Regions from separate parts of the Caproicibacterium argilliputei genome, predicted to be linked through region 2. Evidence: a T-box and tRNA genes for the amino acid it is inferred to sense, from the RefSeq annotation. Region 2 holds a T-box; the other holds one or more tRNA genes.

Region 1 (5,832 bases), 980 kb from region 2:
GTCCGCCGGGAGGGCAATGATTATCTGCTGGAAATTCGCGCCGCCAACGATGAGATTCCAGACGAGGCAGTTTCTAACCAACTGTATCAGCTGGAGAATATCACCGGCCGAATTTTTCACTGCGTAGAGCAGCATCCGCAGAAGCTGCCGGAAATCCGCAAGTTTATGCGCTACTACTTGCCGACTACTTTAAAACTTGTCAAATCCTACCGGGAGTTTGACAAGCAGTCTGTGCAGGGCGAAAATATTCGGAAAGCCAAAAGCGAGATTGCCCACGCGCTGGATACCATCAATACGGCCTTTGCCAATTTGCTGGACAGCTTGTTTGCGGATGATGCCTTTGATATTTCCACCGATATTTCGACTCTGGAAGCAATGCTCAAGCAGGAGGGACTGACCGGCAGTGACTTTCAGCAGCCGGAAGACCGCGAAGCAGAGTGAGCGCAGGCCGCAGATTTTAATGGGATTATAAAGAAGGAGGACTCCTTATGAAGGAAAAAGAAATGCCCGAACTGGAGCTGACTCTAAATCCGGTGCCCGCGCCAGCGGCGCCCGATGTGCAGTTCGCACAGCCGAAACCGGCGGTCAGCCCTGCGCAGGAACCGAAGCTGACGCCTGCGGAGCAGAAAATGGTGAGCGACTTTGCCGCGAAAATCGATCTGACCAACAGCGCACAGGTTTTGCAGTACGGTGCCGGTGCACAGAAAAAAATGGCTGATTTTTCGGAAAGTGCTCTGGAAAATGTGCGCACCAAAGACCTCGGTGAAGTTGGGAAAATGCTTACCGACGTTGTTACAGAACTGAAAAGTTTTGATGTCGGTGAGGAGGATAAAGGCTTTTTTGCGCGCTTTAAACGTTCCGCTAATAAGCTGACCGCGATGAAAGCCCGCTACGCGACCGCAGAAGCAAATGTAGATAAAATCTGCGAAGCGTTGGAAGCCCATCAGGTGCAGCTGCTGAAGGATATTTCCACTCTGGATAAAATGTATGAGGTAAACAAGACCTATTTTAAGGAACTTTCCATGTACCTGCTGGCAGGCAAGCAGAAGCTGGAGTTGGTGCGTGCAGAGGAACTTCCGGCACTGAAACAAAAAGCACAGCAGTCTGCTTTGCCGGAAGACGCGCAGGCGGCCAATGACCTTTCCAGTATGTGCGACCGTTTTGAAAAAAAGCTGCATGACTTGGAGCTGACGCGCATGGTGTCCATTCAGATGGCGCCGCAGCTGCGGCTGGTGCAGAACAATGACCTGCTGATGAGTGATAAGATTCAGTCGACCATTGTCAATACCATTCCGCTTTGGAAGAGCCAGATGGTGCTGGCACTCGGTGTGGAGCACTCGGCGCAGGCTGCCAAAGCGCAGCGCGAGGTGACCGATATGACCAATGCGCTGCTGCGCAAGAATGCGGATACGCTGAAAATGGCGACCATTGACACGCAGCGTGAGTCGGAGCGCGGCATTGTGGATTTGGAAACGCTGCAGCATACCAATGAAACGTTGATTTCCACACTGGATGAAGTGATGCAGATTCAGCAGGAAGGACGCGAGAAGCGTGCGCAGGCAGAACGTGAGTTAGGCAAGCTGGAAAATGACCTGAAAAGCAAGCTTCTGCAGCTGCGCTGACGCTTTGTCCTGCCGGAAATTTTGTCAGGAGGCGGTTTCTTTGCCGATTAAAATACCGGATTCTCTGCCGGCACGCGCTGTGCTGGAGAAAGAACATATCTTTGTAATGACGCACCGGCGCGCTCTGCACCAGGACATTCGCCCGCTGCGCATCGCGCTGGTGAATTTAATGCCAACGAAAATCACAACCGAAACGCAGATTTTGCGCTGCCTTGCCAATACACCGCTGCAGATTGAAGTGGATTTGGTGCAGATGGTGTCTCACAAATCCAAGAATACGCCGGAAGACCACTTGCTTCATTTTTACGAAACCTTTGACGAAATTCAGGACCGCGTGTACGATGGCTGCATCATCACCGGTGCGCCGGTGGAACTGCTGGACTTTGAAGAGGTGGATTACTGGCCGGAGCTTTGCCGTATTTTCGAGTGGACGAAAACCAACGTGCATTCAACTTTCCATATCTGCTGGGCGGCGCAGGCGGGACTGTACTATCACTACGGGATACCCAAGTACCGCCTGCCGCAGAAAGTTTTCGGCGTGTATCCGCACCGCGCGCTGACGAAAAAGTCGCGTCTGTTCCGTGGTTTTGACGATATCTACTGGGTGCCGCATTCGCGCCAGACAGAGGTGCGCGTGGAAGATATCGAAAAAGTGCCGCAGCTGCGGCTGATGTCTGTTTCTCCGGAGGTCGGTGTGCACATCGTCGGGGATCAGGAGGGGCGGCAGTATTTTGTGATGGGACACTCCGAGTATGATGTGGATACTTTGGGCACCGAATACCGCAGGGATTTGGAAAAGGGTCTGCCAATTCTGATGCCGAAGCATTATTATCCGGGAAATGACCCGTCACGTGCGCCGGTCAACAACTGGCGTGCCACTGGTCAGCTGCTGTATACCAACTGGCTCAACTACTTTGTCTATCAGACCACCCCGTTTGACTTAAATTCCCTGTGCAGTGACTCACTGGACTGCGCGATGCTGTAAGGAGGTTGGCTGTATGAAAACTGCGGTCTTGTATTTCAGTAAAACCGGTTATACCCAGCAGATGGCAGAGGCGGTTGCGCAGGGAATGCGGTCTGTTCCCGGTGTGCAGGCGGAAATTTTTTCATTGGAAGAAGCAGACCCGGCATATTTGCAGGAAAGCTGTGCGGTGGTGTTCGGAACGCCGACGTATTATGCCAGTACCTGCTGGCAGATGAAGAAATGGTTTGACGAATCGCACAGCATTGTTCTCGCGGGGAAAGTTGGCGCGGCGTTTGCCACGGCTGATTATGCGCAGGGCGGGGCAGACCTTGCCTTGCAGACGCTCCTCTGCCATATGCTGGTGAAAGGGATGCTGGTGTATTCCGGCGGTTCTGCACTCGGGCAGCCGTACATTCATTTGGGCCCAGTGTGCACGCGTGATACAAGGGAGCAGAGCAGACCCCTGTACGTCACGTTTGGAATGCGGATTGCACAAAAAGCGATGCAACTTTTTGGGCAGGAAAATGAAAGCAAAAAAATTGTAGAAAACCCTTGACAAAACGCAGATTGCCCTGTATAATATATTCTTGTCAGCCGGAGATACGCTGGCATAGCTCAGTTGGTAGAGCAGCTGATTTGTAATCAGCAGGTCGTGAGTTCGAGTCTCTCTGCCAGCTCCAATCTGGCTGATAAAAGCGGCCTGCGGGCTGCAAATTGGAGGAGTTCCAGAGTGGTCAAATGGGGCAGACTGTAAATCTGTTGCTTCGGCTTCGATGGTTCGAATCCATCCTCCTCCACCACCAAATGTCCCAAAGACGAACACAGCAGAAATCATGCAATACCACTTCTTTCCCGGCGGTTTCGCCGAGAATAGATTGGTAAGCGTGGAAAACCGGCTCAGGATTTTTTCCTGAGCCGGTTTTTTTGTATTTTGCAAAATGTTGTAAGGTGTACAGAAAGTCCTTCCTTGCTTCGAAAATCCCCGGTCGCCTTTTCTTGCTAGAGAGGAATCTATGGGAGAGCTTTTCATGCTCCTGCTGCAAGACGGAAGTTTCATAGGTGAATAAATAGACTCACAGATTTTTACAAAATGCAAAAAACTTTATTTTACAAAGAATCTCATATTGCGGGATAAGATTGTGCGTTTTTCCTCTACGACCCAGTTTTTGTGTGATTTTTATGACTAGTATCTAAAATAATTGTTTATAAATTTTATTTTATTCATTGAAATTATAAAAAGTGGATGAAATTCACGAGTCATCAATGCTATAATAAGATTCACAAAGATGAAAATAGCAAACCCATCAAAAGGTGGGGACGCAAAGCCACAGGTCTAATGCGGTCAGCAACGACGGCTGGGTTGCCAAAATGCAGATTTGAAAATGCTGTGTTTATCCAGCTGCGTCCGCTGCCAGAAATGCGTCGCTGAAAACCGCAAGTTTTCCGTATTTGTTTTTTTCGCTTTGCAGCGGGCAAGGGTGTTGGGCAGAGAGTGCCTGCAAGCATCTTCCTACTTACAAAATTCGACTTTATAAGGAGATAGCAAAATGGAAAAGTACAGTATTGTAAAGAAGGCAAATCATTTGGTCATCCGTGTGTCTGGTCATATGGATGAAGCAACTGCGGCAAAGTTTTTCCAGGAGTATAAGCAGACGATCAGCACCATTGCTCCTGCACAGACAATATTGGAAATTGACGCAAAAGAATTAAGCATTGTGACTTCGGATATGCAGGAATCCCTGAAATCCTGTCTGGCTCTGTACCAAAAAACCGGGTTTAAGCAGATTATTATGCACATGGACAAATCCAACAGCATTCTGAGTATGCAGGTTAAGAGAATTGCGGCAGCGGCAGGTTTGAGCAACTTTTCCATTGCCTGACTTGTGATTTTTGCGCACAGGATATTCTTTTCTTATAGCATTAAGAAAAGAATATCCTTTTTTAAAATCTGCAAAGAAGGTGTATCCCATTTTTCATTTTAAAATTTGCGGAATCGAGGTTCAACACGGAGATCTTGTGGAGGACAACGAAAAATATATCGCACACTTTAAGGAACGCGGGAAAGATGTCGAGCATTTTTTTCGCGATGTTTACGGGCGGGACAAGCGGTACCGCATTGACCTGACCAAGGAAAGCAGTCTGACGCTGGCAACGGCTGCTGCAAAAAAAGTTTTAAAGAACACCGGCATAACCGGCAGTGCGTTGGATATGATCCTTTTTTCCAGTCAGCTTCCCGAATACGTTGCGCCGCCGAGTTCGGTTCTGGTTCACTATGCGGTGGGTGGCAAAACCGACTGCATCTGTTATGATATCAACGTGGATTGCACCGGTTTGTCAACTGCACTGGAATCTGCGGCAAAGTATATGTCAGTCAGCGAAAATGTCAACAAAGTTATGCTTGTGGGCTGCGACCTCATCAGCATGATTGCTGACCCGGAGTGCGAGTACAGCTACGGGATTTACGGGGATGCCGCCTGTGCACTGATTCTGGAGAAAACAGAAGAAGACTGCGGTCTGCAGGATTCAAAGCTTTGGGTAAATTCGGATGAACACGCGGACATTGTTTTTCCGGGCTGCGGTTTTTCCAAGCTGTTTCAGGTAGAGGACCGAAGCGAACTGCTCCTGCGCTGGAATCCGGACGCCACCGTGAATCTTGAGGATGCTTCGGAACACATCCTGCAGCTGCTTCAGAAAAACCATTTGTCTGTCGATGATGTTAAAATGTTCTGCTGCTCACAGTCGGTTTATCTGTTTCTGCAAAAACTTCGCGCACTGCTTTCGATGGAGGAAAGCCAAAGTTTGTATGTCGGCGATGAGTACGGCTATACCGGCACAACCAGTCCGTTCATTGTCCTGTGGAAATCTATTCAGCAGGGTATGGTCAAAAAAGGGGATTATGTGGTTATTTGGACCATTGGCTCCGGACGGACCAATATTGTATTGTTACTTAAATTGTAAAGGAATTCGGAAGGAAAAGGAACTGCTGCAAGCAGAATTTTGTGAAAAACTGCGGATTTATGTTTCCTTTATGGGAATTGAGCTCTTATGAATACAGCAATTGTACCGGTAAAAGGAATGTGGAGGGTCTGATTCTCTGCGATTTTGCCCTTGCGGAGCCGCTGTAAAATCTGCTATACTATTTACATACAACAAAATGATGGTATACGGTTGGGCGGCTGGTTGCCGCTTTCAAGAATCAGCTTCTTGGGTGGGAAGTCCTGTTTGGGCTTCCCACTTTTTTTCTAT
Region 2 (5,832 bases):
GCGGGCGGCCCGGTGCTGGATCCGGTCATGCGCAGTTTTCTGTTGACACCCATTTGCCCGCACGCGCTGAACAGCAGGCCGGTTGTCTTTTCAGAGGAGGCTCGTCTGACCGTTCAGACCTTTTTGACGGCAGATGCCAAGGCATATCTTTCGGTTGACGGCGACCGAGCGATTCCGCTGTGCCAGGGGCAGCAGGTTACCATCAGCCGCTCGCCGCATACGGCGCGGCTGCTGAAGCTTAAACAGCATCATTTCTATCAGATTTTGAACCAAAAACTCGGCAGTACCTGAGCACTGCGGAAAGGAGTATCTGCTATGAAAACACGACGGCACGCCAAGATTCTCGAACTCATCAGCCAGTACACGATTGATACGCAGGAAGAACTGCTGCGCCGCCTGCGGGAGTCCGGCTTTGAAGTGACGCAGGCAACGGTTTCGCGCGATATTAAGGAACTGCGTCTGGTTAAAACACTTTCTGCAGACGGGCAGTACCGGTATTCCACCGGCAGGGAAGAGAACAAGGATATTTCCAATAAATTTTATTCTCTGCTGAAAGACAGCGCCGTTTCCATTGTTAGCACGGGCAATCTGGTGATTATCAAAACGCTGACCGGCATGGCACAGGCGGTCTGCGTGGCGATGGATACCATGCACTGGGAGTCGGTTTTGGGGACGCTCGCCGGGGATGACACCATTTTTGTTGCCATGCGCAGCGAGCACGCATCCCAGCAGTTTGTTGCCGAGCTGACCAGAATGATGGGGTAATCCAATGTTAAATCAGTTGTATATTGAAAATATTGCAGTGATTGAAAAGGCAACCATAGACTTCGGCGCCGGTTTTAACGTGCTGACCGGTGAAACCGGCGCGGGCAAATCCATTATTATCGACGCGATTCATGCGGTGCTGGGGCAGCGCACGTCGCGGGAACTGGTGCGCAGCGGTGCCAAGGGTGCTTTTGTCAGCGCGAGCTTTTCGGACTTTGGGCAGCGGGTGCAGCGAAAGCTGGAGGCTCTCGGCTTTTCGCCGGAGGAAGACGGCACCCTGCTTCTGCAGCGCGAAATCCGTGAGGACGGCCGCACGGTCTGCCACATCGGCGCGCGACCGGCTTCGGTTTCCGCGCTGAAGGAACTGGGCGCGCTGCTGATCAATCTGCACGGTCAACATGAGAGTTACGGTCTGCTTTCGCCGGAAAACCATCTGCGCTATCTGGACCGTATGGGTGTTTCGCCGGAGCTGCGGCACAGCTACCGGGAGGCATACACCGCATGGAAGGGTCTTTGCAGGCAGCTTTCCACTGTGAATTTGGACGAATCTGAAAAAGCGCGGCGGATTGACTTGCTCACCTACCAGGCAGAGGAACTGGAAGCGGCGCAGATTCAGCCGGGCGAGCAGCAAGAACTGCAGAACCGGCGGCAGCGTATCCGCAACAGCGGGAAAATTACCGAAGCCTTGCGTCAGGCAGACACCCTGCTCAACGGCGGCGAGGAGCTGCCCGGTGCCTGCGCTGCAGTGCTGGATGCGGCAAAAGCCCTCTCTTCTGTGGGAGATGTGCTGCCGGAGTTGGGCGCGCTGACAGGCAGGCTGGAAAGCATTGGCTATGACCTGCAGGACTGCGCGGAAGAAATCGGCGGGCAGTGTGAAGACAATGAGTTTGACCCGCGGGAACTGGATGATATTGAAGAACGACTGAATGTTTACTATCACTTATCCCTGAAATACGGCAAAACTGAAGAGGAAATGCTGCAGTATCTGGAAAACTGCCGCCGGGAGCTTGACGCGGTGCAGCACAGCGGCGAAGAATTGGAGCGTTTGCAGAAAGCCTGCGCCAAAGCGGAAAAAGAGGTGCGGCAGTTGGGTGCGCAGCTTTCTTCCGCGCGCAGAAAGGCTGCTACTGGATTTGCTAGACAGGTGCGCGCCGAGCTTGCGTATCTGGATATGCCGGGCGTGGTGTTTACAGTGCAGCAGGAGCCCGGTGAGCCGGGGCCTGCAGGCTGTGACGCAGTGCAGTTTTTGATTTCCGCCAACCCCGGTGAACCGGCACGCCCGCTTGCGAAGATTGCTTCCGGCGGCGAGCTTTCACGTATTCTGCTGGCGATTCAGTCGCTGCTTTCCGGCAGGGACAGTGTTGGTACGCTGATTTTCGACGAAGTGGATACCGGCGTTTCGGGCAGCGCGGCACAGAAAATCGGGCAGAAACTGCGGCAGACGGCAAAGGGGCGGCAGGTGCTGTGCGTGACGCATCTGGCACAGATTGCAGCACTCGGCGACCGGCAGTACCGCATTGAAAAGCATACGGAAAGCGGCAGAACCTTTACACAGGTTACGCTGCTGGATCATGCCGGCCGCAGGCAGGAGCTGGCGCGGCTGATTGGCGGCACACAGATTACGCCGCTGACACTGCAAAATGCAGAGGAGATGCTGCAGCTTGCCGTAGGAAAAAACAGCAAAAACGAAACAGAATAAAGCAGCGGCTGCCGTGTGATTTCCGGCAGCCGCTGCTTTTTAAAGGGTGCAGAGGAACATCCCGTATTCCTCGGGAATCCGGATAACCCCGCACTCGTTTTTCTGTGCTTCAAAGTATGCAAAGAGTGCCGCGCGGTCTAAAGAAAGATTCGTCATAGAAGTCATGGACAGAATGTAGTCTACCAAATCCTTGGTTTCCGTTACTTCCAGTGCGTCCGGATACACGCATCTTTCAACGGTTCGGAAGCGGCGGGACAGAAGTGCGTTTCCGTTTTGCAGGGTAAAGGTGTTGTTTACTTTCTGGGAAAAGCCGTAAGCGTGCAGGTGCTCTTCCAGATAATCCGCAATGCCGTGCTCCCCATAGGTGGCGGCAGCAAAGTGCCCGCCAGGTTTTAAAACACGCGCAGCTTCAGCCAATGCCCCTTCCAGGTTTGGCACATGGTACAGCATCATGTTTGCGATGACCCAATCAAAGCTGCAGTTAGGGAAGGGAATATTCGCTATGTCGATTTTTTGGCAGGAAATGTGCGGACAGGCGGCAAATTTCTTTTGTACTTCCGTAACCATCCCCTGCGAAAAGTCAGAGAGAATCAGCTCGCTTGACGCGGGCAGCAGGTCTGTGTGACTTTCCCAGAGGTCGCCGGTACCGCAGCCGAGTTCCAGAATCCGGCAGCCGGGAAAGAACCGGTACTGCTCCAAAATCCAGTTGCCGAAGCCCTGCCGGTTGGTGCTGTACTTCTCATGCAGGGTAATGCGGATGTTCAGGTTATCCGTGCTGCGGTACTGCTCTTTGACCAATTCCGTGCGGTTCATTCGGTTCATAGTAACACCTGATTCTATTCTTTTGGAAGCCCTTATTCTAGCAAAAAAGAATTTCAAATTTATGAAGCGGGGATGAATTTTCGTTTCTTGACATTGCTTCGGAAAAACGGTATAATGCACACAAAGGCTGTGATGGGAATCCTTAAGCGGGAAAACAGCGCCACAGAGAGCCGGCGGTTGGTGCGAGCCGGCGCCTGCTCCCGCCCAAATTACCTCCCGGAGCCGCCCACTGAAAGCAATTTGCCGGTAGGCTGGGCCGTGTGCGCGCGTTACAGCGCAGGGGTATCTTTTCCTATATGTATGAAAAATGTACCCGTGAGGCCGCTTTTGTGAGAAAGCGGTAAACTGAGGTGGTACCGCGGAATTTTCCGCCCTCTGCAAGAAAAAGCAGGGGGCGTTTTTGTTTACTCTCTGCAGTATTTTTGGAGGTATTCAAATGGGTGTATACGAAGATTTAAAAGAACGCGGACTCATTGCGCAGGTGACAGACGAGGAAGCCGTGCGCGACTTGCTGGATAACCGCAAGTGTGCGTTTTACATCGGCTTTGACCCGACCGCGGACAGCCTGCACGTCGGGCATTTCGTAACCATCATGACCATGGCACGCCTGCAGCAAGCAGGACATACACCGATTGCCCTGTTTGGCGGCGGCACCGGCATGATTGGCGACCCATCCGGTAAAACGGATATGCGCAAAATGCTGACGCGCGAGCAGATTGACCACAACGTGGCGTGCTTCCGCAGGCAGATGGCGCCGCTGGTTGATTTTTCCGAGGGCAAGGCGATTATGGCGAACAACGCCGATTGGCTGCTGAACCTCAATTACGTGGAGTTTTTGCGGGACATCGGCGTGTGCTTCTCCGTAAACCGGATGCTGGCAGCCGAGTGCTACAAGCAGCGTCTGGAGCGCGGACTTTCTTTCTTTGAAATGAACTACATGGTTATGCAGAGCTATGACTTTCTGGAATTAAACCGCCGGTACGACTGTGTGCTGGAGGTTGGCGGTGATGACCAGTGGAGCAATATCATCGGCGGTGTGGAGCTGATTCGCCGGAAAGATAACAAATCCGCTTATGGCTTGACGCTGGGACTGCTGACCAACAGCGAGGGCAAGAAAATGGGCAAAACGGAAAAAGGTGCCGTTTGGCTGGATCCGAACAAGACAAGCCCGTTTGAATTTTACCAGTACTGGCGGAACATCGGCGACGCGGATGTGGAGCGCTGCCTGAAATTCCTGACGTTCCTGCCTATAGAGAAGATTCGCGAACTGACAAACTGCGAGGGCAGCGCGCTGAACAAAGCCAAAGAGGTGCTTGCTTACGAAGTTACAAAGGCCATTCATGGCGAAACAGAAGCGGAAAAAGCCCGCGAGGGCGCGCGCGCGCTGTTTGGCGGCGGCGCAGATACCGCCAATATGCCCACCAGCACGCTGGAACTGTCTGACTTTACAGAAGATTCTGTGGCCGTACTGGAACTGCTTGTCAAGGTGAAACTGGTGCCCAGCAAGAGCGAAGCTCGCCGTCTGGTGCAGCAGGGTGGTCTTGCTGTCAATGGCACGAAGGTGACTGATCCGGCGGCTGTGTTGACGGCGGCGGACTTCCCGGATGGGGCAGCGGTGCTGAAAAAAGGCAAGAAAGTTTACCATAAAGTGCTGTTGGGCAAATAAGCGGAAAGCAGAGGAAACGGTCTGTTTCCTCTGCTTTTTTTGCAAATTTGCGGTGCGGACTTGCTATTTGCACAAGAAAAAGGTAAAATATAACAATCTTATCTGTGCGGAAGAAAGGGGATGATTGTTTGCAGATACGGCAGAACCGGGCGATTTTGGCTGCGCCGCTGGCAGTTCTGCTGCTGGTTTCCGGCTGCTTTGCCGCGGCAGGCCTGTTTCCGTTTGGCAGCAAAACGGTGGCGTGGTGCGACATGAACCATCAGGTTGTGCCGCTGATGATGGAATTTCAGGATATTCTCGCGGGAAAAACCTCTATGTTTCTAAATCTGCAGAACGCAGGCGGCATGGACTTCTGGGGTGTCTTTTTCTTTTTCCTCTCCAGTCCGTTTACGTTTTTGACAGCCTTTGTGCCGAAGGCGGATTTCTATGTTTTTATGAACATTCTGCTTCTGCTGAAGCTGGCGCTCTGCGCCGGCACGGCAGCGGTTCTTTTTACGACCTTGTTTCCGCACCTGAACACCATGCAGGCAAGCAGCTTTTCCGTCATGTACGCCTGCTCCGGTTTTGCGATGATGTACTACCAGAACATCGTCTGGCTGGACATGGCAGCGCTGTTTCCCATTTTGGTGCTGGGGGTGTATCGGCTTTGCCGCGCGGAAAGACCGGCTTTGTTTGTGCTGACACTCTGCGCAGTGATTGTGGTCAACTACTATTTAAGCGCCATGGTGTTTTTCTGGCTGGTATTACTGTTCGGCGTTTTGTCAGCGGTTTACCTGCTGCCGCGACGGCGCGGGCGCGTGCTCATGCTGCTGGGGCTGAGCACAGCGGCGGCGCTGCTGGCAACGGCGGTCGTGTGGCTGCCGTCCTTTCTGGAGTATCT

What was found. A T-box is a leader RNA that pairs with one kind of tRNA and senses whether it is charged. The one in region 2 lies ahead of tyrS (tyrosine--tRNA ligase), so its partner is inferred to be a tRNA-Tyr.
Positions count from the first base shown of each region.
Region 1: it has a tRNA-Tyr gene. The T-box ahead of tyrS (tyrosine--tRNA ligase) is inferred to sense a tRNA for this amino acid. The anticodon was not compared.

Region 1 is NZ_CP135996.1:953,816-959,647, forward strand. It holds gene PXC00_RS04505 (5-bromo-4-chloroindolyl phosphate hydrolysis family protein) at 1-441, shown strand, start outside; gene PXC00_RS04510 (toxic anion resistance protein) at 489-1,622, shown strand; gene metA (homoserine O-acetyltransferase MetA) at 1,663-2,607, shown strand; gene PXC00_RS04520 (flavodoxin family protein) at 2,621-3,142, shown strand; tRNA gene PXC00_RS04525 (tRNA-Thr) at 3,191-3,266, shown strand; tRNA gene PXC00_RS04530 (tRNA-Tyr) at 3,303-3,386, shown strand; cyclic di-GMP riboswitch class I at 3,871-3,954, shown strand; gene PXC00_RS04535 (hypothetical protein) at 4,134-4,466, shown strand; gene PXC00_RS04540 (3-oxoacyl-[acyl-carrier-protein] synthase III C-terminal domain-containing protein) at 4,603-5,544, shown strand; sodium ion sensor (DUF1646 type) at 5,753-5,804, shown strand.
Region 2 is NZ_CP135996.1:1,937,265-1,943,096, reverse strand. It holds gene PXC00_RS09440 (NAD(+)/NADH kinase) at 1-291, shown strand, start outside; gene PXC00_RS09435 (arginine repressor) at 316-765, shown strand; gene recN (DNA repair protein RecN) at 770-2,464, shown strand; gene PXC00_RS09425 (class I SAM-dependent methyltransferase) at 2,504-3,286, opposite strand; T-box leader at 3,407-3,665, shown strand; gene tyrS (tyrosine--tRNA ligase) at 3,723-4,952, shown strand; gene PXC00_RS09415 (YfhO family protein) at 5,081-5,832, shown strand, end outside.